DNA from 2 places in the Hydrogenophaga sp. FG152 genome. Region 1 is predicted to be linked to the other one. Evidence: predicted binding sites of a transcription regulator. Region 1 holds the regulator's gene; the other holds the start of a gene.
The links. The regulator NrdR, encoded in region 1, represses ribonucleotide reductase genes. The targets are predictions, from matches to a motif close to CACNANATNTNGTG.
Positions count from the first base shown of each region.

Region 2: a site for NrdR is predicted at 4,584-4,597, ahead of ACODTB_RS04000 (ribonucleoside-diphosphate reductase subunit alpha). Genes of this name have one in related genera too.

Region 1 is NZ_JBMDKH010000008.1:39,783-51,854, reverse strand. Features, by position in the region: gene ACODTB_RS11415 (pilus assembly PilX family protein) at 1-620, opposite strand, end outside; gene ACODTB_RS11410 (PilW family protein) at 617-1,408, opposite strand; gene pilV (type IV pilus modification protein PilV) at 1,420-2,004, opposite strand; gene ACODTB_RS11400 (GspH/FimT family pseudopilin) at 2,032-2,601, opposite strand; gene nrdR (transcriptional regulator NrdR) at 2,711-3,160, opposite strand; gene glyA (serine hydroxymethyltransferase) at 3,195-4,439, opposite strand; gene ACODTB_RS11385 (lytic transglycosylase domain-containing protein) at 4,682-5,578, opposite strand; gene ACODTB_RS11380 (DUF748 domain-containing protein) at 6,288-9,950, shown strand; gene ACODTB_RS11375 (DUF349 domain-containing protein) at 10,063-12,072, shown strand, end outside.
Region 2 is NZ_JBMDKH010000002.1:259,043-271,114, forward strand. Features, by position in the region: gene ACODTB_RS03995 (ribonucleotide-diphosphate reductase subunit beta) at 160-1,341, opposite strand; gene ACODTB_RS04000 (ribonucleoside-diphosphate reductase subunit alpha) at 1,483-4,404, opposite strand; gene ampD (1,6-anhydro-N-acetylmuramyl-L-alanine amidase AmpD) at 4,853-5,479, opposite strand; gene ACODTB_RS04010 (sigma-54-dependent transcriptional regulator) at 5,457-6,965, opposite strand; gene ACODTB_RS04015 (sensor histidine kinase) at 6,977-8,779, opposite strand; gene ACODTB_RS04020 (PP0621 family protein) at 8,804-9,052, opposite strand; gene ACODTB_RS04025 (cytochrome C assembly family protein) at 9,063-9,863, opposite strand; gene ffh (signal recognition particle protein) at 10,029-11,399, shown strand; gene ACODTB_RS04035 (pyridoxamine 5'-phosphate oxidase family protein) at 11,413-12,039, shown strand; gene ACODTB_RS04040 (IclR family transcriptional regulator) at 12,044-12,072, opposite strand, start outside.

The DNA.
Region 1 (12,072 bases):
GCGACGATGCCACCTGCGTCGGTGTACCGGAACACCTCCACCCAGTACCAGGCACGGGGCGCGACGACCGGAGCCACACCGGGACGCGACCACGACAGCAAGGGGTTGCCGGCGGCGGCCGGATTGAGGCCCGTGAATTCTCCGTATCGTGCGGCCACTGACGCAGTGCCAACTGCGGCGGTCATGGCGGCCAGGTTGGTGGTCCAGTTGACTGCGGTCAGGGTCGTCACCGTTGCCGGGAGGCAGATGCCCTGAAGGCACCCGTTGGTGCCGCCGGCGACGCGCGTCTGCAGCAGGTCCAGGTCGTCGTCTTCCTGGGGGAAAAACGGCTGGTTACCCAGGAAGTTGCGGCACCCGACATAGCCTGCTGTGGCGTTGCATGGGGTGACGTTGTCGATCCGCAAGCCGCGGATGTCGCGCTCTGCATCGCGAACAAGTGCCTCTGCGGCAGCGAATGCCCGCTGGTAGTCGCTCTCGCCACCCACCAGGCGCTCATTGAGCCAACCCAGGCGCGTGCTGCTCAACACCACGATGGTTCCGAGCAGCAGCATCACCATCACCACGATGAGCGAGATGCCTTGCTGAGAGTGCTTCCGCAAGGGAGACGAATGGTGTTTCATAGGCCTTGATTGCGGATCTTGAAGATGCGAAAGAAGACACGGCGGATGCGCCCATCGTTCGCGACGTTCTCTCCATTGCAGCCCGTGATGTCGGCACCGGGGTTGTTGCTCATTTCACCCACGAGGCGAAGACACACCTGCACGGTTTCCACTTGGTCCCAAGGTGCGGGAACCAACGCAGCGATGGCTGTGGCTGTCCGGTACTGCAGGTTGTCGCCGGTCCTGACGCCATACTGGATCTGGAAATCTTCCATGCCCTGGAGCAGGGCGAACGGGGTGGCAGAACCAGAGCCCAGGCAGCGGAGTTCGTTTCCGACCACAGAGAAAGTGCTGGAGATGTTGTTGGCTACCAGCGTCGGGGCTCCCAGGCAATCCATGCTTTGCAGCACTGGATCGGTGTCGTAGCTCACTTGCAACGTGTCGGGGGCGTTGTCGGCGCCGTCGGTACCTCGCAGCACCAGTGGTGAACTGGTATTGGGATTGGTGCCAAAGCCACCGTAGGCACTGTTGAACTCCACATTGGCGTTGCCCGCCAGAGGGTTCACGATGCGTCGAGCACCACTTTGCCGGATGTGGTGGCCGAGTGTCCGGAAAGCGTTGGAGGCGTCCTGCTGCAGCCGCGAACTGTCGCCCACCGCGACAGATGAGGTGCGTGTATATACAAGGCTGCCGATGGCAGCCACCACCACCAGCAAGCCGATGCTGATGCCGATCAACAGCTCCATCAGGCTGACGCCCGACTGGTGACGGCGTCCATGAAGCGAAGGGGGGCGTGATGAAACAGCCATGTTGTGCTCCCTCATGGCCGGATGTAAACCAGGTGGCAGATGAGTCCCGCAGGGCAGGCGACACCTGCCACGCCCGTGCCTACCGCATTGGCGGCATCGCGGATGGCAATGGCATCGGTGAACAGCGTAGCCTGGGCGCCGGTGGCTTCTGCCTGGTTTTTCGCCTGGGTTTCGTTCCAGCCGATCAGGACGCCAAATTGCGCGTTGTCGGTGTTGGACTGGAACACCCGGGCATCGCCACCGGGTAGCACGCGGGCCAGGGAGGCTTTCCACTGCACAAGGTCGAATGCCGCCAACTGCGCGCCATTGCAGGCGGCATTGAAGCAGTTGACTGGCGCCGCCGCCACGGCACCCCAGGCGGCCAGATACGGGCTAGCGGCGGGCGGATTGATCCGGATGGGTGAGTTGGCCTGCATGCGGTCCAGGAGATCATCTGCCATCTGCAGAGCGATGGCGCGGGAGTTCGTGGTGCGGGACTCGACCAGCGTTCGGGTCTGGATGCCGGCCATGCCCATAATGCCCAGGGCGAGCACCAGCAGAGCGACCAGGGCCTCAATCAGGCTGACGCCACGTTGGGAGGATGCCTTGTTGTTCATCGTGCGAATTGCATGGTTCGGACGTCGTCAGGGGCAGGTGGAGGCGTTCTTGACCGTGCGCAGGCGGGTGCCCGCCGTGAAGCAGATCAACTGGCCATTGGCCGCCGCCATGCCCGTCGGGAAAACCTCGAACCGCTGATCCACCTGCGTGACTTGGCCGAAGCGGTTGATCACGATGAATTCGGGGTTGGTGCTGTTGCCTTTTCGAACCGTGACGTTGGGGGTCAAGGACACCTCCTGCGTGGCGGCTTCCGCGTTATTCATGGTGTTGTTGCCGTCCAGGTCGGCGAACACCCGCCAGCCGCAGCTCCAGTCCTGGTTGTTCGCCAGGGCGAGGCCGCAACCCGTGGTGCGGCGGATGACCATGGGTGTTCCCATCCGGATGGCCTCTTCGCGGGCGAGGGTCACGGAAGAGGTGAACGTTTCCCGCACCGAGTCCACCCGGAATCGGCGAAACATGTCAGTGAAGCTGGGTGCTGCAAGGCCCGCCAGAATGGCGACGAGCGCGACCACGACCATCAACTCGATGATCGTGAAGCCGCGTTCTGCCCACAGGGGGACAGGCGTGGCTCTCTGGGGCGCCGCAGCAATGTACATATGCTTACTCTATCGATGGAAGTCGCAGAGTCCGGGCTGGGCCGACCGGGCTAGTGAATGGCCCGACGGGCGGAACGGGGGTATTTCTGACCCGTGAGATCGGGCACTTTCAGCGCCGGACTTCGTCCACCAAGGCCCTGAATTCGTCGATGTCTTCAAAGCTCCGGTACACGCTGGCGAACCGGATGTAGGCCACTTTGTCGAGCTTCTTCAGTTCCCGCATCACCATCTCGCCCAGCCGGGCGGCGGGCACTTCCCGGGCACCCAGGTTCAGCAGCTTTTCCTCGATGCGCTCAATGGCCGCGTCGACCTGCTCGGTGCTGACGGGCCGCTTGCGCAGGGCCAGCGCGAACGAAGCCCGCAGCTTGGCCGGCACGTAGTCCACCCGGCGGCCATCCTTCTTCACGACAGCCGGGAAGCTCACTTCCGGCCGTTCGTAGGTGGTGAACCGCTTCTCGCAGTGGCCACACTGGCGGCGGCGGCGGATGAAGTCCGCGTCTTCCGAGACGCGGGTTTCGACCACCTGGGTTTCAAGATGGCCGCAGAACGGGCATTTCATGCGGAGGGCACTCCCGTTGTACGGCCTGGGAACATCACTTGTAGACCGGGAAGCGGGCGGTCAGGGCATTGACCTTGGCGCGCACGGCGTCGATGTTGGCCGGGTCGCGTGGATTGTCGAGCACGTCGGCAATCAGGTTGGCGGTCAGCCGCGCTTCATCGTCCTTGAAGCCCCGAGTGGTCATCGCCGGCGTGCCGATGCGCACGCCGCTGGTGACCATGGGCTTTTCCGGGTCGTTGGGGATGGCGTTCTTGTTGATCGTCATGTGCGCGCTGCCCAGCACCGCTTCGGCTTCTTTGCCGGTGATGCCCTTGGCGCGCAGATCGACCAGCATCACGTGGCTCTCGGTGCGGCCGCTGACGATGCGCAGGCCGCGCGAAGTCAGCGTTTCCGCAACGATGCTGGCATTTGTCAGCACTTGCTGCTGGTAAGCGGTGAATTCGGGTGAAAGCGCTTCCTTGAAAGCAACGGCCTTGGCCGCGATCACGTGCATCAGCGGGCCACCCTGCAGGCCTGGGAAGATCGCGCTGTTGAGGGCCTTTTCGTGTTGGGCCTTCATCAGGATGATGCCGCCACGAGGACCGCGCAGGCTCTTGTGGGTGGTGGAGGTCACCACGTCGGCATGAGGCACCGGGTTGGGGTAGACGCCGGCGGCGATCAGGCCAGCGTAGTGGGCCATGTCCACCATGAAGATGGCACCGACGTCCTTGGCCACCTTGGCGAATCGCTCGAAGTCGATGCGCAGGCTGTACGCCGAGGCGCCCGCGATGATCAGCTTGGGCTTGGTCTCGTGCGCCTTGCGCTCCATGGCGTCGTAGTCGATCTCTTCCTTGTCGTTGAGACCGTAGGAAACCACATTGAACCACTTGCCGCTCATGTTGAGCGCCATGCCGTGGGTGAGGTGGCCGCCTTCGGCCAGGCTCATGCCCATGATGGTATCGCCGGGCTTGAGGAAGGCCAGGAAGACGGCTTCATTGGCGGAGGCGCCGCAGTGCGGCTGCACGTTGGCGGCTTCGGCGCCGAAAAGCTGCTTGACGCGGTCGAGCGCGAGCTGCTCGGCCACGTCCACGTACTCGCAGCCACCGTAGTAGCGCTTGCCGGGATAGCCTTCGGCGTACTTGTTGGTGAGCTGCGTGCCTTGTGCGGCCATCACGGCCGGCGAGGCGTAGTTCTCGCTGGCGATCAGCTCGATGTGGTGTTCCTGGCGGGCGTTCTCGGCCTGGATGGCGGCAAACAGCTCGGGGTCGGTTTGCTGGATGAGGATGTTGCGGTCGTACATGGCAGTCCTTCAAGACGTGGAACCTTGCGCGGTGACAAGGGCTGCCCAGGCGAACGGCTGAACACCCGCACCCCTTGAGGCCGGGCGGCACGCTTCCCAGTGGTTGTCCCTGAAGACGATCACAGATCGGGCAGGGGGGCCACGTCAGCGGCAGCCGCCGACAGAGATGTGTCGGGGTGCGCGCCTATCGCCAGTTGCGTACCCGGCTAGTTTAGCCGAGGCCGAGAGGCCGGTTGGCGAGGTCAGGAACGGGTGAGCGGCGCGCCAGGGGGAAGGGCGTTCGGCGCGGCCGGGCCCTCGGCCTCGATTTCGGCTGCCGGGGCGGCCACCGGGGCCGGGGCAGCGGGGGCCACCACCGTGGTCGGGCGCGCTTGCGGCACATAGCGCTGCATCGGCTTGCCCAGCGCCACGCTCTGGATGCGCATGTGTTCGGCCATCACCTTGTCGATGTACCAGTTGCCGTCCGTGGTCACCGCGCCGACGTACAGGCGCAAACCACCCTCGACCGAGCCGGCGCGCTTGACCGCGTCCTGCAGCACGCGCGCGCCCACACGAAGGTTGGACACCGGATCGAACGCGGCCAGCTGCCCGCCGAAGTCGTTGTACTTGTCGGTATGAACGCGGGTCAGCACCTGCATTAGGCCCTGCGCGCCCACCGGGCTCTGCGCAAACGGGTTGAAGCGGGACTCGATCGCCATCACGGCCAGGATGAGCGTGGGATCGAGTTTGGCTTTCTCGCCGACCTCGAAGGCCTCCGCCACCAGCGCGCTCAGGGGCTCAGGCGCCACGCGGTACTTGCGGCTGAGCCAATAGGTCACATTGGCCTGCTGCTTGGGCAGATCGCCGGGTTGAGCGGCGGTCACGCGGTCGACCGCGCTGGGCTCGGCGGCGTACACCGCATCCACGCTGGCAGCTTCCTGGCGTTCCAGCAGCCAGCCCAGCAATTGCTCCTCGGCGCTGGCACGCAGGTCGGCGCGAGCACTCAGGGTGATCAGTGCCACGGCCGCCAGGGTGCCCAGCAGGGCCAGGCTGTTGTGGGTGATGTCGAAGAAGCCCTGGTAGGCGTCGCCAACAGCGGTTTTGAAGGATGCCACGGCACCTGAGGTGCTCTTGGGTGGCGTTGCGTCTTGCGCGGTCATGTCATCGCTCCTTTCTGCGCCGGTCTCGCTCGTGGGAGCTGGGCCGACTGGATTGGTCGCCATCGACGGCCCGACCCAGAGGGTGGAGCGGTCGAGTTAGCCTGGGTGGCAGCGGTTCGGGTTTACCCTTCGGTGGGCAAAGCTGGCGCATCCTATGGGCTTATTAATATCGAGTCAATGTTTATGAATCGTTTTAAGCCTACTTTTGGATATAAACAAGTGTGAGCAAACGTAAGCAAAAGGGCTTTGCTAGCGGAAAGCCTTGAGCCTGCAAGGCCCGCGGATGGCTGTCGGTTCGATGACCGTTTGTCGGGCAGTGACCACCTTTCATGTTCCAAAACGTGATTTTGGGGTCGTCAAATGGTCGTTTCAGGCGCGATTGAAAATCTGCATGAAGAACAGGTCATGCGGCCTTGATCCGGGGCGGCAAGGGGAGTAACCTGCAGTGGCCTGTCTGAAGACTGGCATCAGCTGACGACGCGGCGAACCGCAAGTCAGTTTCCAACGGGAGCAATCTGTTGCTTCCAGGCTGGAGAGACATCCAACTCCCTCCGCCAAAACCGACGGCATGAGCATCTAGCCCGCCGTCAACCCCGGCAGGCCCTGCTTGCCGGGGTTTCTTGTTTCTGGGGGACTCTATATAGGTGTGCGCTGCCGCACCCCCTCAGTTCGACGACACTCGTGGATCCGTTGGCAAGCGAACGCACGAATGAACAGCTTTTTTTCCCAGTGGTCTCAAGGTCGGTGGGCTCGGCGCCTGATGCTGGGCCTGCTGGGGCTCCTTCTGCTCTGGCTGGTGACCTGGCTGGGCATGCCGCCCTTGCTGAAATGGCAATTGGCCAAGCAGGCCTCGGCCGCGCTGGGACGCCAGGTGACGGTGGAACAAGTTGATTTCCGGCCGTGGTCCCTGGAAGTGGCCATCGAGGGCTTGCGCGTGGCCGACGCCACAGGCGAGGGCGAGCAGTTCACGCTGGATCGCCTCTACGCCAACGCCGAACTGCAGTCGCTGTTTCGGCTCGCGCCAGTGCTCGACGCCCTCGTGCTGGAGCATCCCAAGCTGAAGCTGCGCCACCTGGGCGAAGGCCGGTACGACGTGGACGACGTGCTGCAGCGCTTGCGCCCGAAAGACGATGAGCCCCCGTCCGACCCAGCGCAGTTCGCCCTGTTCAACATCAACCTGTCGGGGGGGGAACTGACTTTCCTCGACGACAGCGTGGGCGTCACGCACCAGCTGAGCGGCTTGTCGGTGGGCGTGCCCTTCCTGAGCAACCTGCCGTCCCGACGGGATGTGGTGACCCAGCCCAAGCTGGCTTTCGTGCTCAATGGGAGCGCTTTCGATTCGAGCGCCAGCACCACGCCGTTTGCCCAGACCCGGGACACCGATGCCAGCGTGGACATTCCCACCCTGGATCTCGCGCCTTACCTGCCCTACTGGCCGGCGACTTGGCCCGTCAAGCCCGAAGCCGGCGTGCTCCAACTCGCGCTCAAGCTGGCGTTCGAACAGCAGGACGCGCCGCGCCTCTCCCTCTCTGGCACGGCGGCCCTTTCGGATCTGCGGGTGGTCGAGCGGACAGGACCGTCCACCACGGCCGAACTGCTGGCCTGGGAACGCCTGGGCGTGACACTCAATCGCGTGGAGCCGCTGGCGGGGCAGGTGGATCTGGCCGCCATCGACTGGAAGTCGCCCACGGTGTCGATCTCGCGCGACGCGGCTGGGCTGCTCAACTTGCAACGTGTGGCGCAATCCTGGGCCGACCAGTCCAGAAATGCCGCGTCTCCTCCCACCCCTGCGCCCGCTTCGCCGTGGAAAGTGAGCGTGGCGCGCCTGAACCTGGACGGCGGGACCGTGCGATGGCGCGATGCCGGCACCCGGCCGGCCGCCCAACTGGCGCTGGAGGCCTTGAGCGTGCAGGCCCAGGCGCTGAGTTGGCCGATGCAGGCGCCGGTGCCCTTCGAGGTGTCCGCGCGCCTGGGCCAGACGCCGCTGTCGCTCAAGGGCACGGCCACCGACGCCGAGGCCAACGCGCGGGTCTCGTTGGGCGAACTGCCCTTGTCGACGTTCGCGCCGTACGCCGCCGGCGTGCTGACGCACGAACTCGACGGGCAGCTCGCCGCCGACTTCGATGTGGCCTGGCGGGCGGCCAAGGCCGATCAGCCCATGGGACTCCTGCTCAGCGCATCGCGGCTCGAGCTGAGCGAGGTGCGCCTGGGGACGGCCCGCCAGCCACAGGCCAGCCTGCGCCGCCTCCAGGTGCAGGACGCGCGCGTGGATCTGGCCCGCAGCACCGTGGCCGTGGGCAAGGTCGTGCTTGATCGGCCACAGGTGCGCGCGCAGCGCGACAAGGCGGGGCGTTGGATGGGGGACGGCTGGATGAAGGCATCGGATGCGCCCGCTGCAGCAGCACCCCCGTCGAAACCGGCCGAGCCTTCCCCGTGGCAGCTGACGCTGGCCGACGTGCAGATCGATGCGGGCACCGTCGCGCTCGAAGACCTCGCGCTGGCGCGCCCGGTCAGGCTCGACCTCAGTCAGATCAAGATGCAGGTCAAGAACCTGCAGCCCATGGCCCGCAGCCAGCCCGACATGCCGGTCTCGCTGCAGCTGCGCATGGGTGCGGCGCGAGGCAACCGCGCCGAGCCTGGCCGGCTCGCCCTCGACGGCTCGCTGCGCCTGCCCGGCAAGGGCGAGCGCGACGCCGAGAGCCTGCGCACCCAGCTGAAGGTGCAAGCGGACAAGCTGCCGCTGCATGCCCTGGAGCCTTATTTCGGCGACCGCCTGAACCTGGACCTGCTGCGCGCGGACACCAGCTACCGTGGCACGGTCGAGGCGGCATTGCCCCCGGCGGGTTTGCGGTTGACGGTCGCCGGCAACGTGGGGCTGGACGATTTCGCCGCCAACACGCTGTCGCCCGCCGAAGAGCTGTTGGCTTGGAAGTCCCTGCAGGTGCGGGGTCTGCGGCTTGCCATGGCGCCTGGCCAGGTCACCCGGGTGGCGGTGCAGGAGACTGTGCTCAGCGACTACTTTGCCCGCGTGATCATCGACGAGGCGGGGCGCATCAACCTGCAAGGCCTCGTGAAGCACGATGAGGCAGCGCCCGCGCCCCCGGGCGCCGCCGCCCCGGCGGCCACCGCTCCGCCACCGCCGCCTCCTGCCAACGCGAGCGCCGTGCCCGACCCGGACATCCGTTTCGGACCGATCAGCCTGGTCAATGGCCGTGTGTTGTTCTCCGACCGTTTCATCAAGCCCAACTATTCCGCCAACCTCAGTGAACTCACCGGCAGCCTGAGCGCTTTCGCCAGCGTGCCGCCGGGCGGCGCGCCACAGATGGCCGACCTGACATTGCGCGGGCGCGCCGAGGGCACGGCGGCGCTGGAGATCGACGGCAAGCTCAACCCGCTGGCCCAGCCGCTGGCACTCGACATCCGCGCACTGGTGCGCAATCTGGAGTTGCCGCCGCTCTCGCCTTACACCGTGAAGTACGCCGGTTATGGCATCGAGCGCGGCAAGCTCAGCATGGACGTGGCCTACAAGATCGAGCCCAACGGCCAGCTGACGGCCAGCAACCAGATCATCCTCAACCAGCTCAGTTTCGGCGACCGCGTGGCCGGGAGCGAGGCGCCCAACCTGCCGGTGAAGCTGGCCGTGGCCTTGCTGGCCGACCGCAACGGGGTGATCGACATCAACCTGCCGGTCAGCGGCTCGCTCAACGACCCGCAGTTCAAGCTGGCGCCCCTCATCTTCCGGCTTATCTTCAACCTGATCGGCAAGGCCATCACCTCACCGTTCTCCCTGATCGCCGGGGCCTTCGGCGGGGGCGGGGAGGAAATGAGCCAGGTGGTCTTCACACCGGGCAGCAAGGCGCTGGACGGTGAGGCCCGGCAGCGGCTGGACGCCGTGGCCAAGGCCTTGGCCGACCGGCCGACCCTGCAGATCACCGTGGTGGGGCATGGCGATCTGGAGGCCGAGCGCAGCGGCTACCAGCGTGCCCGGCTGGACGAGCGCGTGCTGGCCGAGAAACGCCGCCAGCTGGCGCGCGATGGCGCGGCCATCAGCGACACGCCTGCGGTGACGCCCGCCGAATACCCTGCCTTGCTCAAGGAGGTGTACCGGCGGACCGACATCCCGAAACCCCGCAACCTGGTCGGCCTGGCCAAGGACATCCCGCCGGCTGAGATGGAAGCCCTGCTGCAGGCGTCCATCCCGGTCACGTCGGATGCCATCCGCGAACTCGCGGTGGCGCGCGGCGTGGTCGTCAAGGACTACCTTGCAGGCCGGCAGTTGCCGGAAGACCGCATGTTCCTGGGCGCGCCCCAACTGGGCCGCCAGGGTGAGAAGTGGCGCCCGCAGGCCGAACTCAAGCTGGCGCCGCGCTGAGCATCCCGCGTGCGCGCGCCGGGCAGGGCGGGCACGCGCCAACTGCGGCGACAATACGCCTTGGTCGCGCCGTCGTGGTGCCGACAACCGAATCGATTGAGCCCCCCACTTCATGTCGCTGTTTTCCCTGCGCAAAGCCCCGTCTTCGTCCAACGCTTCCGAGTCTGCCGTGAACACGCCCACCTCCCCCAAGCCGGCCAGCCCCAACGCCGCCCACCCCCTGGATGCCGTCACCGGTGGCGCGTTCTCCGCGCCGACGTCGGGTGAGCGCGCCGCGCGCATCCGCGACTGGCTGGCCACCGGCCCCGCGCTCGAGCAGATGAACGAAGTGTTCAAGGAGCTCTCGCACCGCGACCGCGGAGCCGCCAAGCCCTTGAAGGAAAAGCTCGACGAACTCAAGCGCCAGAAGTCGCAGGAACAGATGTCGGTGGAGTGGGCGCAGAAGGCCCAGGGTCTGATCGACCAGCCGCGCCTGAACCTGGCCGACGCACTGGCCTGGCAACGCGATGCGGCACGCGCAGGTGCACCGCTGTCGCGCGAGCCGCTGGCCACCTTGCGCCAGGCGTTGGCTGAGCGCGTGAAGGCCATCGAAGACCTGCAGCACCGGGTGCAGGTCGAACGCGAGGCCGCCGTGCTGATCGCGCAGCGCATCGAGGTGCTGTCCACCAAGCCCTGGCGCGACGCCCAGCAGATCGCCGAGACGCTGCGCACCGATGTGGCGCAGTGGCAGCAGCAGGCAGGCGCCCTGGCGCAAGATCCCCAATGGCCCAGCGTGGACGTGAAGTTCCCGCCCATGCTCGACGCCTCGCGCCAGCAGCTGCAACTGGTGTGGGACGCTTTCGAGGCCGCTCTGAGCCAGACCGTGGCGGCCGATGCCAACCCCCAGGCGCCATTGCCCGCCGTGCCCGTGTGGGCCGACGAGCTGCGCGCCGCGCGGGGCCAGGACGTGAGCGCCCCGGCCGAAAAGGCACCGCAGGACACGCAGGCCCAGCAGGAGAAACGCGCCCGCGTGGTGGCCGAACTCGAACAGGCGCTGAGCGTGCTCGAGCGCGAGCTCGCCGAAGGGCACGGCAAGGCCACGCCCAAGGCGGCAGCCGACGTTCGCGGCCTGCTCAAGAGCCATGGCCGGCTGGTCCCAGCCGCGCTCGATGCGCGCGCCCAGGCGGCTTTGGGGCAGGCCGGTGAACTCGAAGGCTGGCAACGCTGGCGCGCCGACCAGCTGCGCGAAGAACTCGTGGCCAAGGCAGAGGCCTTGCTGCAAGCTCCCGAGGGCCAGCGCCTGGGCGGGCGCAAGATGCAGGAAACCCTGCGCAGCCTGCGCGACCAGTGGAAGACCACCGACCAGGGCGGCCAACCCAACCATGCGCTGTGGAAGCGCTTCGACGAGGCCTGCACCGAGGCGCACAAGGTGGTCGAGAGCTGGCTGGCGCAGGTGCGCCAGCAGAGCGAGGCGCACAAGGCGCAGCGCCTGGCCATCATCGAAGAACTCAAGGCCTGGACGCTGGCGCACGCCGACAGCAGCGACTGGAAAGCCCAGGTGCGTGAACTGCATGCATTCTCCGAGCGCTGGCGCGAAGCTGGCCACCTGAGCGAGAAGGCGTTTGCCGACATCCAGCCGGTCTGGAAAGACGCCATGCACAAGGCGCATGAGCGCCTGGAGACGGCGCAGGCCGAGAGCACCGCGCGGCGCAAGGCGCTGATCGAGGAAGCCATCGCGCTGGGCGCAGCGCCCATGCTGCGCATCGATGCGGTCAAGGCCCTGCAGCAACGTTGGCAGGCCGAAGCCCATGCCGTGCCGCTGGAGCGCAAGCACGAACAGAAACTGTGGGAAGCCTTCCGCCAGCCGATCGACGAAGCATTCGCCCGCAAGAGCAGCGAGCGCGAGAAGGCTGCCACGGCCCTGAACGCGCACGACCAGCGCGTGCTTGACGCCTCGCGCGCGCTGGAAGCGGCGAGCGCCAGTGGCGACGCGCAGCGCATCCGCGCGGCCATGAACGAGCTGGAAGCGGCCCTGGCGGGCCAGGCCCCCGCGCCTGCGCCAGCACCTGTGGCGCCGGCATCCGTCGAGCCAGCCGCAGCCAGTGCCGAAGCGGCGCCTGCCGATGCCGTGGACGAGGCCGCC
Region 2 (12,072 bases), on a different contig from region 1:
GCCCTGGAGCCGTGTGGATGCATCCACGGCTGGCCCCAAGGTTTTGAATCCTGTGACAAAACCCTGCGCCCGGCGTCTGCGCGACGGTGACAGGGTTTTGATTGAGCGGAAATCATGTTGTTGGTCGGTATGGGCAATGCGGCTCCGGCTGCGTGGGCATCAATCCCAGGACAATGCCCCGCCGGTCTGGTATTCGATCACGCGCGTTTCGAAGAAATTGCGTTCCTTCTTGAGGTCGATCATCTCGCTCATCCAGGGGAACGGGTTCTCTTCGTTCGGGAACAGGGGTTCCAGGCCGATCTGCGTGGCCCGGCGGTTGGCAATGTAGCGCAGATAGCCCTTGAACATCGAGGCGTTCATGCCGAGCACGCCGCGCGGCATGGTGTCCTCGGCGTAGCGGTACTCGAGTTCGACGGCCTTGAGGAACAGCTCCTTGATCTCTTCCTTGAACTCGCTGGTCCACAGCATCGGGTTCTCCATCTTGATCGCGTTGATCAGATCGATGCCGAAGTTGCAGTGCATGGACTCGTCGCGCAGGATGTACTGGTACTGCTCGGCGGCACCGGTCATCTTGTTCTGGCGACCCAGGGCCAGGATCTGGGTGAAGCCGACGTAGAAGAACAGGCCTTCCATCAGGCAGGCGAACACGATCAGGCTCTTGAGCAGGCGCTGGTCGGTCTCGGGCGTGCCGGTGTGGAAGTTCGGGTCCATGATCGCCTCGATGAAGGGGATCAGGAACTGGTCCTTGTCACGGATCGACTGGACTTCGTTGTAGGCGTTGAAGATCTCGGACTCGTCCAGGCCGAGCGACTCCACGATGTACTGGTAGGCGTGCGTGTGGATCGCTTCCTCGAACGCCTGGCGCAGCAGGAACTGGCGGCACTCGGGCGCGGTGATGTGGCGGTAGGTGCCCAGCACGATGTTGTTGGCGGCCAGCGAATCGGCGGTGACGAAGAAGCCGAGGTTGCGCTTGACGATGCGGCGCTCGTCTTCGGTCAGGCCGTTGGGGTCTTTCCAGAGCGCGATGTCGCGGCTCATGTTCACTTCCTGCGGCATCCAGTGGTTGGCGCAGGTGGCGAGGTACTTTTCCCAGGCCCACTTGTATTTGAACGGCACCAGCTGGTTGACGTCGGTCTGGCCGTTGATGATGCGCTTGTCGGCCGCGTTGACGCGGCGCGCGGGAGCGGCCGGTGCGGCGGCGGTGTTGATCGAAGCGGAGGGGAGAGGCGCGCGCTCACCGGACGGTGAGGACAGTGAGGCTTGCAGACCCGACGTGCCGGTGGGCAGTGGGCTGTTCGCTGGCTTCGAAGAGGGCGTGGTGTGATCGTCCCAGGTCAACATAGAGGTTTCCAATGTTCGGATTATGAAAGTGTGTGCATGAAATGCAAAGTGATCAGGCGAGATGCGCGCATTTTGTGTTGCGGTGTTGCATCGAATTGCATTCGATGGACACCGCAACACGTGCGCGCATGACGGCCGAAATCACTGGCACGCTTCGCAACCCGGGTCGTCGATGGCGCAGAACTTGATGTCGGTGGCCGACTCCACGTCGGTGATGTCCGCGGGTGCCGCAGCCGGAGCGGATGCCGCGGCGGCGCTGGTGTTGCCGACGGAAACGGCGTTGAGCTGACCGGTGCGGCCGGTGGATTTTTCGATCTGCGTGGCCGAGGTCGTGCGCAGGTAGTAGGTGGTCTTGAGACCGCGCAGCCAGGCGAGCTTGTAGGTGTCGTCGAGCTTCTTGCCCGAGGCGCCGGCCATGTAGATGTTCAGGCTCTGCGCCTGGTCGATCCACTTCTGGCGGCGGGCGGCGGCTTCCACCAGCCACAGCGGTTCGACTTCGAAGGCCGTGGCGTACAGCGCCTTCACGTCCTGTGGCACACGATCGATCGGGCGCAGCGAGCCATCGAAGTGCTTGAGGTCCATGACCATCACGTCGTCCCACAGGCCCAGGCGCTTGAGGTCTTTCACCAGGTAGCTGTTGATGACGGTGAACTCGCCGGACAGGTTGGACTTGACGGAGAGGTTGCCGAAGCAGGGCTCGATGGAGGCGTCCACGCCGATGATGTTGGAGATGGTCGCGGTCGGCGCGATGGCCACGCAGTTGGAGTTGCGCATGCCGTCGGCCGCGATCTTCTGGCGCAGGGCGTCCCAGTCCAGGCTGCTGGAGCGGTCCACGTCCACGTAGCCGCCGCGCTCGCGCGCCAGCAGGTCCAGGGTGTCGGGCGGCAGGATGCCCTTGTCCCACAGCGAGCCGCGGTAGCTGGCGTAGCGGCCGCGCTCGCGGGCGAGTTCGGTCGAGGCCCAGTAGGCGTAGTAGCAGACGGCTTCCATCGAGCGGTCGGCGAAGTCCACTGCTTCGTTGGAGGCGTAGGGAATGCGCAGTTCGTACAGCGCATCCTGGAAGCCCATGACGCCCAGGCCCACCGGGCGGTGGCGCATGTTGGAGTCGCGCGCCTTCTTCACTGCGTAGTAGTTGATGTCGATCACGTTGTCGAGCATGCGCATGGCGGTCTTGATGGTCGCCTGCAGCTTGGCATGGTCCAGTACCTTGGCGCCGTCGTCACCGCGCTTGACATGGTTGAGCAGGTTGACCGAACCGAGGTTGCACACGGCGGTTTCGGTGTCGCTGGTGTTGAGCGTGATCTCGGTGCACAGGTTGGAGCTGTGGACCACGCCGGCGTGCTGCTGCGGGCTGCGCACGTTGCAGGCGTCCTTGAAGGTGATCCACGGGTGGCCGGTCTCGAACAGCATCGAGAGCATCTTGCGCCACAGGTCGCTGGCGGGCACCTTGCGGTACGGCTTGATCTCGCCACGCGCGGCTTTCTCTTCGTAGGCCAGGTAGGCCTTTTCGAAGTCGGCGCCGAACAGGTCGTGCAGGTCGGGCACGCTGTTGGGCGAGAACAGGCTCCATTCGCCCTTTTCCATCACGCGCTTCATGAACAGGTCGGGAATCCAGTTCGCCGTGTTCATGTCGTGCGTGCGGCGGCGGTCGTCACCGGTGTTCTTGCGCAGCTCCAGGAATTCCTCGATGTCCAGGTGCCAGGTTTCCAGGTAGGTGCAGACCGCGCCCTTGCGCTTGCCACCCTGGTTGACGGCCACGGCGGTGTCGTTCACCACCTTGAGGAAGGGCACGACGCCTTGCGATTCGCCATTGGTGCCCTTGATGTGGGAGCCCAGGGCGCGCACGCGCGTCCAGTCGTTGCCCAGGCCGCCGGCAAACTTGGAGAGCAGCGCGTTTTCCTTGATCGACTCGTAGATGCCGTCGAGGTCGTCGGGCACGGTGGTCAGGTAGCAGCTGGAGAGCTGCGAGCGCAGCGTGCCGCTGTTGAACAGCGTGGGCGTGGACGACATGAAGTCGAACGAGGACAGCACCTCGTAGAACTCGATGGCACGGGCTTCGCGGTCGATCTCGTTGAGCGACAGGCCCATGGCCACGCGCATGAAGAAGGACTGCGGCAGCTCGATGCGCGTCTTGCGCACGTGCAGGAAGTAGCGGTCGTACAGCGTCTGCAGGCCGAGGTAGTCGAACTGCAGGTCGCGCTCGGGCTTGAGCGCGGCGCCCAGGCGGGCCAGGTCGAACTGCAGCAGTTTTTCGTCGAGCAGGTCGTTGTCCACGCCCTTCTTGATGAAGAGCGGGAAGTTCTCGGCGTAGCGCGCGCCCATCTCGGCGGCGGGCACTTCCTCGCCCATCACTTCCTTGACGATGGTGTGCAGCAGCAGGCGGGCGGTGGCGTAGGTGTAGTCGGGATCTTTTTCGATCAGCGTGCGCGCGGCCAGGATGGAGGCCTTGTAGACCTCTTCCATCGGCACGCCGTCGTACAGGTTGCGCTTGGTCTCGGCGACGATGGGGTCGGCCTTGACGTCCTTGCCCAGGCCGCTGCAGGCGGCGGCGATCAGGCCTTGCAGGCGCTGCAGGTCCAGCGGCACGCGCTCGCCGCCGTCGAGCACGTGCAGCACCGGCTCGGCCGGGTGCGCCACTTCGGCCAGGTGTGCGCGTTCCTGCGTGCGGCGTTCGCGGTAGAGCACGTAGGCGCGGGCGACTTCGTGGTGGCCACTGCGCATCAGGCCGAGTTCGACCTGGTCTTGCACGTCTTCAATGTGGAAGGTGCCACCGCCCGGGCGCGAGCGCATCAGGGCGCGGGCCACGTTCTGCGTCAGTTCGTCCACCGTCTCGCGCACGCTGGCCGATGCGGCGCCCTGGGTGCCGTGCACCGCCAGGAAGGCCTTCATCATGGCAACGGCGATCTTGCTGGGCTCGAACGGCACGACGGCGCCGTTGCGGCGGATGATCTGGTAGTTGGCGAAAACCGAGCTGCTCGCGGCCAGCGAAGCCGCAGCCGGGGTGCCGGCGGTGGGCTTCAGCGAGGCGGGGGACGAGGTGGTGATGGGAGAAGCGGTCAGCATGGGTTCCTCTTTCATTTGTTGTTGGGTGAACTGCATCGGGGGCGCGGTGTCCGATGGCAGGTTGGTGGCTTGGGTGCCGGTATCAACGCAGGCCGCAGGGGGTGGACGCGGTCGCCTGAAGGGCATTGTTCAGGCGATGGCCATACTGGGCGGGGTAGGGTTCGGGACTCACAAGGCAACACTATATCTGGTGTGCATGTCCCATTCAAGCCACTACGGGTAGTGTTTACGAGAAAAAGCGGTCGTTAGACGCGGCGCGTTTTTCGTCAGACAAAAAATGTTGGTTCACATCCCTGCGCCCTGTGCGAATGATCGCTGGCGATTGGGCGGCTCGCTTGAATCCCGGTGGGCAACACCAATGCCGGCGGGGGCTTTGGCGCGATTTGTCTTGGCTGGCCGCGCCGTTGCACGGCTGGTAAGAATGGGGCTTTTTTGGCGTGGCCCTGGCTCAGTCGCCAGCGGCGCTGTGACCGTGTGTGTCTTGTGGGAAACACGCCTCGGGCCAGTGAAGGTCGGCGCGCAGGCGCGACCAGTCGAAACCCGGTCCGGGGTCCTGCTTGCGTCCGGGCGCGATGTGCTGATGACCCGCCACATGGCGCACTGGATAACGTTGCACCAGTCGGGTGCACAGCCGCGCCAGGGCGGTGTACTGCGCGGCCTCGAAACGTTCGCCCTCCAGTCCCTCGAGTTCAATGCCGATGGAATCGTCGTTGCAGTTGTCGCGGCCGCGCCAGCGCGATGCGCCCGCGTGCCACGCGCGCGCATCGGCATCGACAAACTGCACCACTTCGCCGTCGCGGCGCACGAAGAAATGCGACGACACCTCCATGCCCCGGATCTGCTCGAAGTACGGATGGGCGTTCCAGTCCAGCTGGTTGTTGAAGAGCTGTTCCACCTCCGGGCCGCCGTACACGCCCGGGGGCAGGCTGATGGAGTGGATGACGATCAGGTCGATCTGCGCACCGTCGGGACGGGGGCCGAAGTTGGGCGAAGGGCTGTGGCGCGCCGTTCGCAGCCAGCCGCCCTGCCAAGGATCATCGCGCTCGGCGGAATCAGGCCGTGGTGGTGTCGTCATCGTCCGACGGCATGGCGATGCCCAGCCGCTGGATGCGGTAGCGCATCTGGCGCAGGTTCAGGCCCAGGCGGGCCGCGGCCGCGGTGCGGTTGAAGTCGCATTCGCGCAGCGCCTTGAGCAGAACCTGGCGCTCCTGCTCGTCCAGGTAGGTCTGCAGGTCGGCGGGAATCTCTTCGGGCGGGCGGGTCATGGGTGCGCCGAGGCCGTCGGCGGGCGCGAGCTGGTCGGGCTGGGTGGGCACTTCCGTCTCGTCGGCCTCGCCGAAGTCGTCCGGTTCAAGCACCTCGCCGCTGCTCAGGGCCAGGGCGCGTTGCAACAGGTTCTCGAGCTCGCGCACATTGCCCGGCAGTTCGCGCGACTGCAACCAGGCCAGGGCGCGGGCCGACACCCTGGGCACGCTTTGCCCGGATTCGGCGCACAGCCGCGCCAGCAGAGCGTCCACCAGCAGAGGCAGGTCTTCGCGCCGTTCCCTCAGCGCGGGCGAGCGCAGGCCGATGACGTTGAGGCGGTAGAACAGGTCCTGGCGGAACTGGCCCGACTGCACGAGCGCGTTGAGGTCGCGGTGGGTGGCGCTCACCAGCCGCACGTCGACGGCCTCCTCCTGCACGCCGCCGAGCGCGCGCACGCGGCGCTCCTGGATCACGCGCAGCAGCTTGGCCTGCATGGCCAGGGGCAGGTCGCCGATTTCATCAAGGAACAAGGTGCCGCCGCGGGCCGCCTGGAAGTAGCCTTCGCGGTCGGTGGTGGCGCCGGTGTAGGCGCCCTTGCGCGCGCCGAAGAATTCGGCCTCGATCAGGTTTTCCGGGATCGCGCCGCAGTTGACCGCCACGAACGGCCCGCCGCTGCGGTGGCTGCAGTCGTGCACCGCGCGCGCCACCAGTTCCTTGCCCGTGCCGGACTCGCCCAGGATGAGCACCGGCGCCATGCTGGAGGCCACCTTTTCGATGCGCGACTTGATCTGCGCGATGCTGGGCGAGGCGCCCACGATGCGGCGAAGCGATTGCGCGCCGCTGGAGGGGGAGGCTGGTTTTCTGGGGGCGTCGCCCGCACCGCTGGCGTTGGGCGCTGTCGCCGCCGCGCCGTTGGCCATGGCGGCCGGGGATCCGCGCTGGCTTTGCAGCGCCGCCGTCACCGCGCTGCGCAGCTGCTTGAGGTCCACCGGTTTGGTGAGGTAGTCGAAGGCGCCAGCCTTGAGCGACTCCACCGCGTTTTCGGCCGATCCGTACGCGGTGATGACGATGCATTTTTCAGGCCGCTGGGCGTCCGTGAGTTCGCGCAGCAGGTCCAGGCCCAGGCCGTCGGGCAGGCGCATGTCGGAGATCAGCACGTCGAAGCGCTGCTGGGCGAGCCATTCGCGCGCCTGGGTGATGTCCGGCGCGGCCACCACCGCGTGGCCTTCGCGCAGCAGGGTGAGCTCGTACAGCGTGCGCAGGTCAGGTTCGTCGTCGACGACCAGCACGGAGGCGGAGGAGGGGGAGGTGGCCATTGGCGTCGTGTTCAGCGGGTCGCCAGGGGGGCGTCACCCGAGAGCGGGTGGCCTTGGTGCTCGGCGCGCGTGGCCACGGAATCGCCCATCGGGTACGACAGGCTTTGCTGTGTCGGCTCGCGACTGGGCGCCGGGCTGGCGGCGGGGATCAGCGCATAGAACTCGTTGCCCTCGCGCTGGTCCAGGCGCGTGCGGCGGTAGGCGATCTGGGCGCCGTAGCGCTCGCAGAGTTCGCGGCAGATGTACAGGCCCAGGCCGCTGGAGCGGCTCTCGGAGGAGAAGAAGGGCTCGAACAGGTGGCGCATCACGCTGGCTTCGAGTGCCTGGCCGTCGCTCCACACCGAGAGGCGAACATGCTCGCTGCCACTGGGCTGGGTGATCAGGCGGATCGAGGAGGGTTTGCCGCTGGCGTGGCGCAGGGCGTTGTCCAGCAGGTTGATGAGCAGGCGGCGCAGGTGCTCCGGGTCGAAGCCCACATAGGCCGCAGGCGCGTGGGCATGCACGCCCAGGATGCGCTCGGCCTTGCTCTGGCGCACCCACTCGTGCGCGATCTGCCGCACGGTCTGGTCCAGCGGGAGGGAGGGCGCCGCGGTGGTGTCCTGGCTGGGCTGCGCGCGCGCCACGTTGAGGATGTCGTCGACGATGCGCGAGAGCCGTTGGGCGTTCTGCTCAATCATGCGGGTCAGCCGCTTCTGGGCCGGTGCCTGCACCTCTTCATCGAGCAGCGCATTGGCTTGCGTGATGGCCGAGAGCGGGTTGCGGATCTCGTGCGCCACCGCGGCAGACATGCGGCCCATCGAAGCCAGTTTCTCGGTGCGCACGCGCGCCTCGACCTCGCGCAGGTCTTCGAGGAACAGCACGCACAGGCCCGCGCTGCGCCCGCTCTGCGCGGTCAGCCGGGTGCGCGCATGCAGGCGCTGGCTCGGCCGGTCCTCGTTGTCGATGGTGGTTTCGGTTTCCAGGGCCTCACCGCGCGCAAAGGTTTCGTTGACCAGGTGGGCCAGGTGCTGCCAGCTGGAGCGGGCGGACAGCAGGAGCTTGGCCGCCTGAGGCGAGACCTGGCCGAGCAGCATGGCCTGGGCCGCCGGGTTGGCGCTGCGCACCACGCCGTGCGGGTCCACCACCAGCACGCCCACCGTCAGGCTTTCGATCACCAGTTCGTTCACCTGGGCCTGCGCGCGCGCGGCGGCCTGGCTGCTGGCGGTCAAGGCCTCTTCGCGGGCCAGCCGGATCGCCAGTTGGTTGGCCAGCACGCCCACCAGGAAAAAGCCGGTGCCGGTCAGCGCCGCCTGCAGGAAGCGGGCGGTGGACAGGTCGCTGAACAAGGGCGCATGCAGCGCCGCTTCACCCAGCAGGTAAAGCGTGACGCTGGCGGCGGTGGCCAGGGCCAGCGTGAGCGAGCCCAGGATGGAGGCCAGCAGCACCGGCAGGGCGAACAGCGCCGTGTAGTTGATGCTGCCAACCTGGAACGACTGCAGCAGCGCGAACACCAGCACGTCCACGCCGATGGTCAGCAGCCACTGGACGTGCATCGGGGCGGCCTGCTCTGCTGGACGCCACAGGTAGAGCGTGACCAGCGCGGCGCAGAGGTGGGCCGAGCACACCACCACCAGCCAGTTGGGGCCGCCGGTCTGCGAGACCAGCATGAACACCTGAAGGGCGAGCAGCACCGTGGCGATGAACACCCGGGCCCGCATGAAGGCGCGCCACAGCCGGACGAAGGCGCGCATGCGCTGTTCGCGGCTCTGCACATGGCTGCCCTCGAAAGCGGAGTACCAGGACGGGGCGAACTGTGAGCTGACGTCCCGGGCCATGTCAGGCCTCCATCCGGAGGGCGGTCATGCCGAACCGCCTTCGCGCAGCCGGCGGTGCTCGGTGCTGCAGTACGTGCCCTGCTGGCCCCGCACCGCCTCGGTCTCGGGCAGGTGCGTGCCGCACTGCTGGCAGGCCACCATGATGGTGGGAACGTTGGCGCGCGGCTTGGGCGGGGGCGCCTGGCGGGCGGCCTCGGCGCGGTCGCTCAGGCGGTTGTTGCGCCAGATGTAGAACGCCACCATCACCACGGCCAGGACGAGCAGGTATTTCATGGTCAATGTCTCAGCCGCGGTGCAGCATCACTTCGAGCACGAAGCGCGAGCCCGCGTAGCCCAGCAGCAGGAAACCAGCGGCCACGTAGAGCGTGCGCACGGCGACACGGCCGCGCCAGCCCAGGCGCCAGCGGCCCCAGAGCAGCACCCCCATGGTGATCCAGGACAGCAGCGAAAAGGTGGTCTTGTGGTCCCAGATCCAGCGGTGGTTCAGGGTCTCGGAAAAATACCAGCCGGCCAGCAGCGTGGCGCTCAGCAAGGCAAAGCCGGCGGCGACGAAGCGGAAGGTGAGGCGCTCCAGCGTGAGCAGCGGCATGGAGGCTTCGCTGGCGTTGCCCAGCCGCATGGCCTTTTCGGCGCGCTGCATCAGCCAGGCGTGCACCACCGCCGCCGCGATCAGGCCATACGAGGCGATGCCCAGCGCCCAGTGCAACGGCAGGAGCGCCGAATGCAGGTCCGGGTAGCGCGTGCCCGGGAACACCAGCGCGAGCAGCACGACCACCATGCCCAGAATGGCCAGCGTCCAGCGCGCGCGCATCTGCGGGTAGAGCCGGCTTTCGATCAGGTAGACGGTGAGCACCAGCCAGCCGGTGACGGAGAGGGCGGGCGCGAACCCGAAGCGCGCGGGTTGTTCGAACAGACCGAGCACCAGCACCACCAGGTGCAGCAGCCAGGCCAGGCCGAGCAGGCCGCGGCTTTGCGGCGCCGACATTCGCGGGTGGGCGATGGCGAGCATTGCGTAGGTCAGCGCCGCGCCGCCGGAGAACACGGCAGCGGGCAGGTTGGACGCGAGTGCGGGCAGCAGGCTCATCACCGGGGCAGCGCGCCAAGCGTGAAAAGGAAGGGCGCAGCTAAAATCATCCTCACAGTTTAACGGCCTTGTCCCTCCTGGACGCGCCGGTCCGCCGACCCAGGCGCCCGCCTGACCGCCCGCCCGACGCGGGTTTCCGCCCTTTTCCCTTCTACCCGAGGCAGCATGGCTTCAGCCCTTTCAGACCGACTTTCACGCATCGTCAAGGAAATGCGCGGGCAGGCCCGCATCACCGAGGGCAATGTCACCGACATGCTGCGCGAGGTGCGCATGGCCCTGCTGGAGGCCGACGTCGCCCTGCCGGTGGTGCGCGACTTCATCGCGCGGGTGAAGGAGAAGGCGCTGGGCCAGGAAGTGGTGGGCTCGCTCACGCCCGGGCAGGCACTCGTCGGCATCGTCAACCGCGAGCTCGCCGCGACCATGGGCGACGGCGTGGCCGACATCAACCTCGCGGCGCAGCCGCCGGCGGTGATCCTCATGGCTGGCCTGCAGGGCGCCGGCAAGACCACCACCACCGCCAAGCTGGCCAAGCACCTGATCGAGAAGCGCAAGAAGAAGGTGCTCACGGTGTCGGGCGACGTCTACCGCCCGGCTGCCATCGAGCAGCTCAAGACCGTGACCGCACAGGCCGGCGCCGAATGGTTCCCCAGCACGCCCGACCAGAAACCGGTGGACATCGCGCGCGCCGCGATCGACCACGCGCGCAGGCATTTCTTCGACGTGCTGCTGGTCGACACCGCCGGTCGCCTGGCGATCGACGAGGCGCTGATGCGCGAGATCCAGGAACTGCATGCCGTGCTCAAGCCGGTGGAGACGCTGTTCGTGGTGGACGCGATGCAGGGCCAGGACGCGATCAACACCGCCAAGGCGTTCAAGGACGCCCTGCCGCTCACCGGCATCGTGCTCACCAAACTCGACGGTGATTCGCGCGGCGGCGCGGCGCTTTCGGTGCGCGCCATCACGGGCGCGCCCATCAAGTTCGCCGGCGTGTCCGAGAAGATCGACGGCCTGGAGGTGTTCGACGCCGACCGCCACGCGCAGCGCGTGCTCGGCATGGGCGACATCCTGGCGCTGGTCGAGCAGGTCACGGCCGGTGTGGACATGGCGGCGGCGCAGAAGCTCGCGGCCAAGGTCAAGAGCGGCGAGGGCTTCGACCTCAACGACTTCCTCGACCAGTTGCGCCAGATGAAGCAGATGGGCGGCCTCTCCAGCCTGATGGACAAGCTGCCAGCCGCCATGGCCGCCAAGGCCAGCGAGGTCGACATGGGCCGCGCGGAGAAGGACATCAAGCGCAAGGAAGGCATCATCTGCAGCATGACGCTCAAGGAGCGCCGCAAGCCCGAGATCATCAAGGCCACGCGCAAGCGCCGCATCGCCGCTGGCGCGGGCGTGCAGGTGCAGGAAGTCAACCGCCTGCTCAAGGAGTTCGAGCAGATGCAGGACATGATGAAGAAGATGAAGGGCGGCGGCATGATGAAGATGATGAAGCGCATGGGCGGCATGAAGGGCATGCCCAAGCTGCCTGGCATGGGTTGAGGGAGCCGCCGCCATGACCGTGCCCACCGACGACCTCCACACCATTCAGGATCTCGCTTCGCTGCAGGCGCTGTTCGGCCCGGTGGGCGAAGCGTCGGTGCGCAAGGAGGTCTCGCGCCTGCACCCGGTCTACCAGCGCTGGATCGAGGCCTCGCCGTTCGCGGTGCTCGCCACCGTCGGGCCCGACGGGCTGGACGCCTCGCCGCGTGGCGATCCACCCGGGCTCGTGAGCATCCAGGACGAACACACGCTGCTGCTGCCCGAGCGCGCCGGCAACAACCGCATCGACAGCCTCAAGAACATCCTGGCCGACCCGCGCGTGGCCCTGCTGTTTCTGGTGCCCGGTGTGGGCGAGACGCTGCGCGTGAACGGCCGCGCGCGCATCTCGGTGGCGCCGGACCTGATGCAGCGCCTGGCCATGGACGGCAAGCCGCCCCGTTGCGTGCTGGTCATCACGGTGGACACGGTGTTCTTCCAGTGCGCCCGCGCCATGAAGCGCGCCAGCCTGTGGGACGCGCGCGAAGCCGCGGCGGCGGTGCCCACGGCCGGTGAGATGCTCGCGGCCCTGACGCACAACGCCATCGACGGCGTTGCCTACGACCGCGCCTTGCCCGCGCGCCAGCGCGACACGCTGTACTGAGGCGTCAGCCCAGGGTGCGCGCCAGCGCCTGCG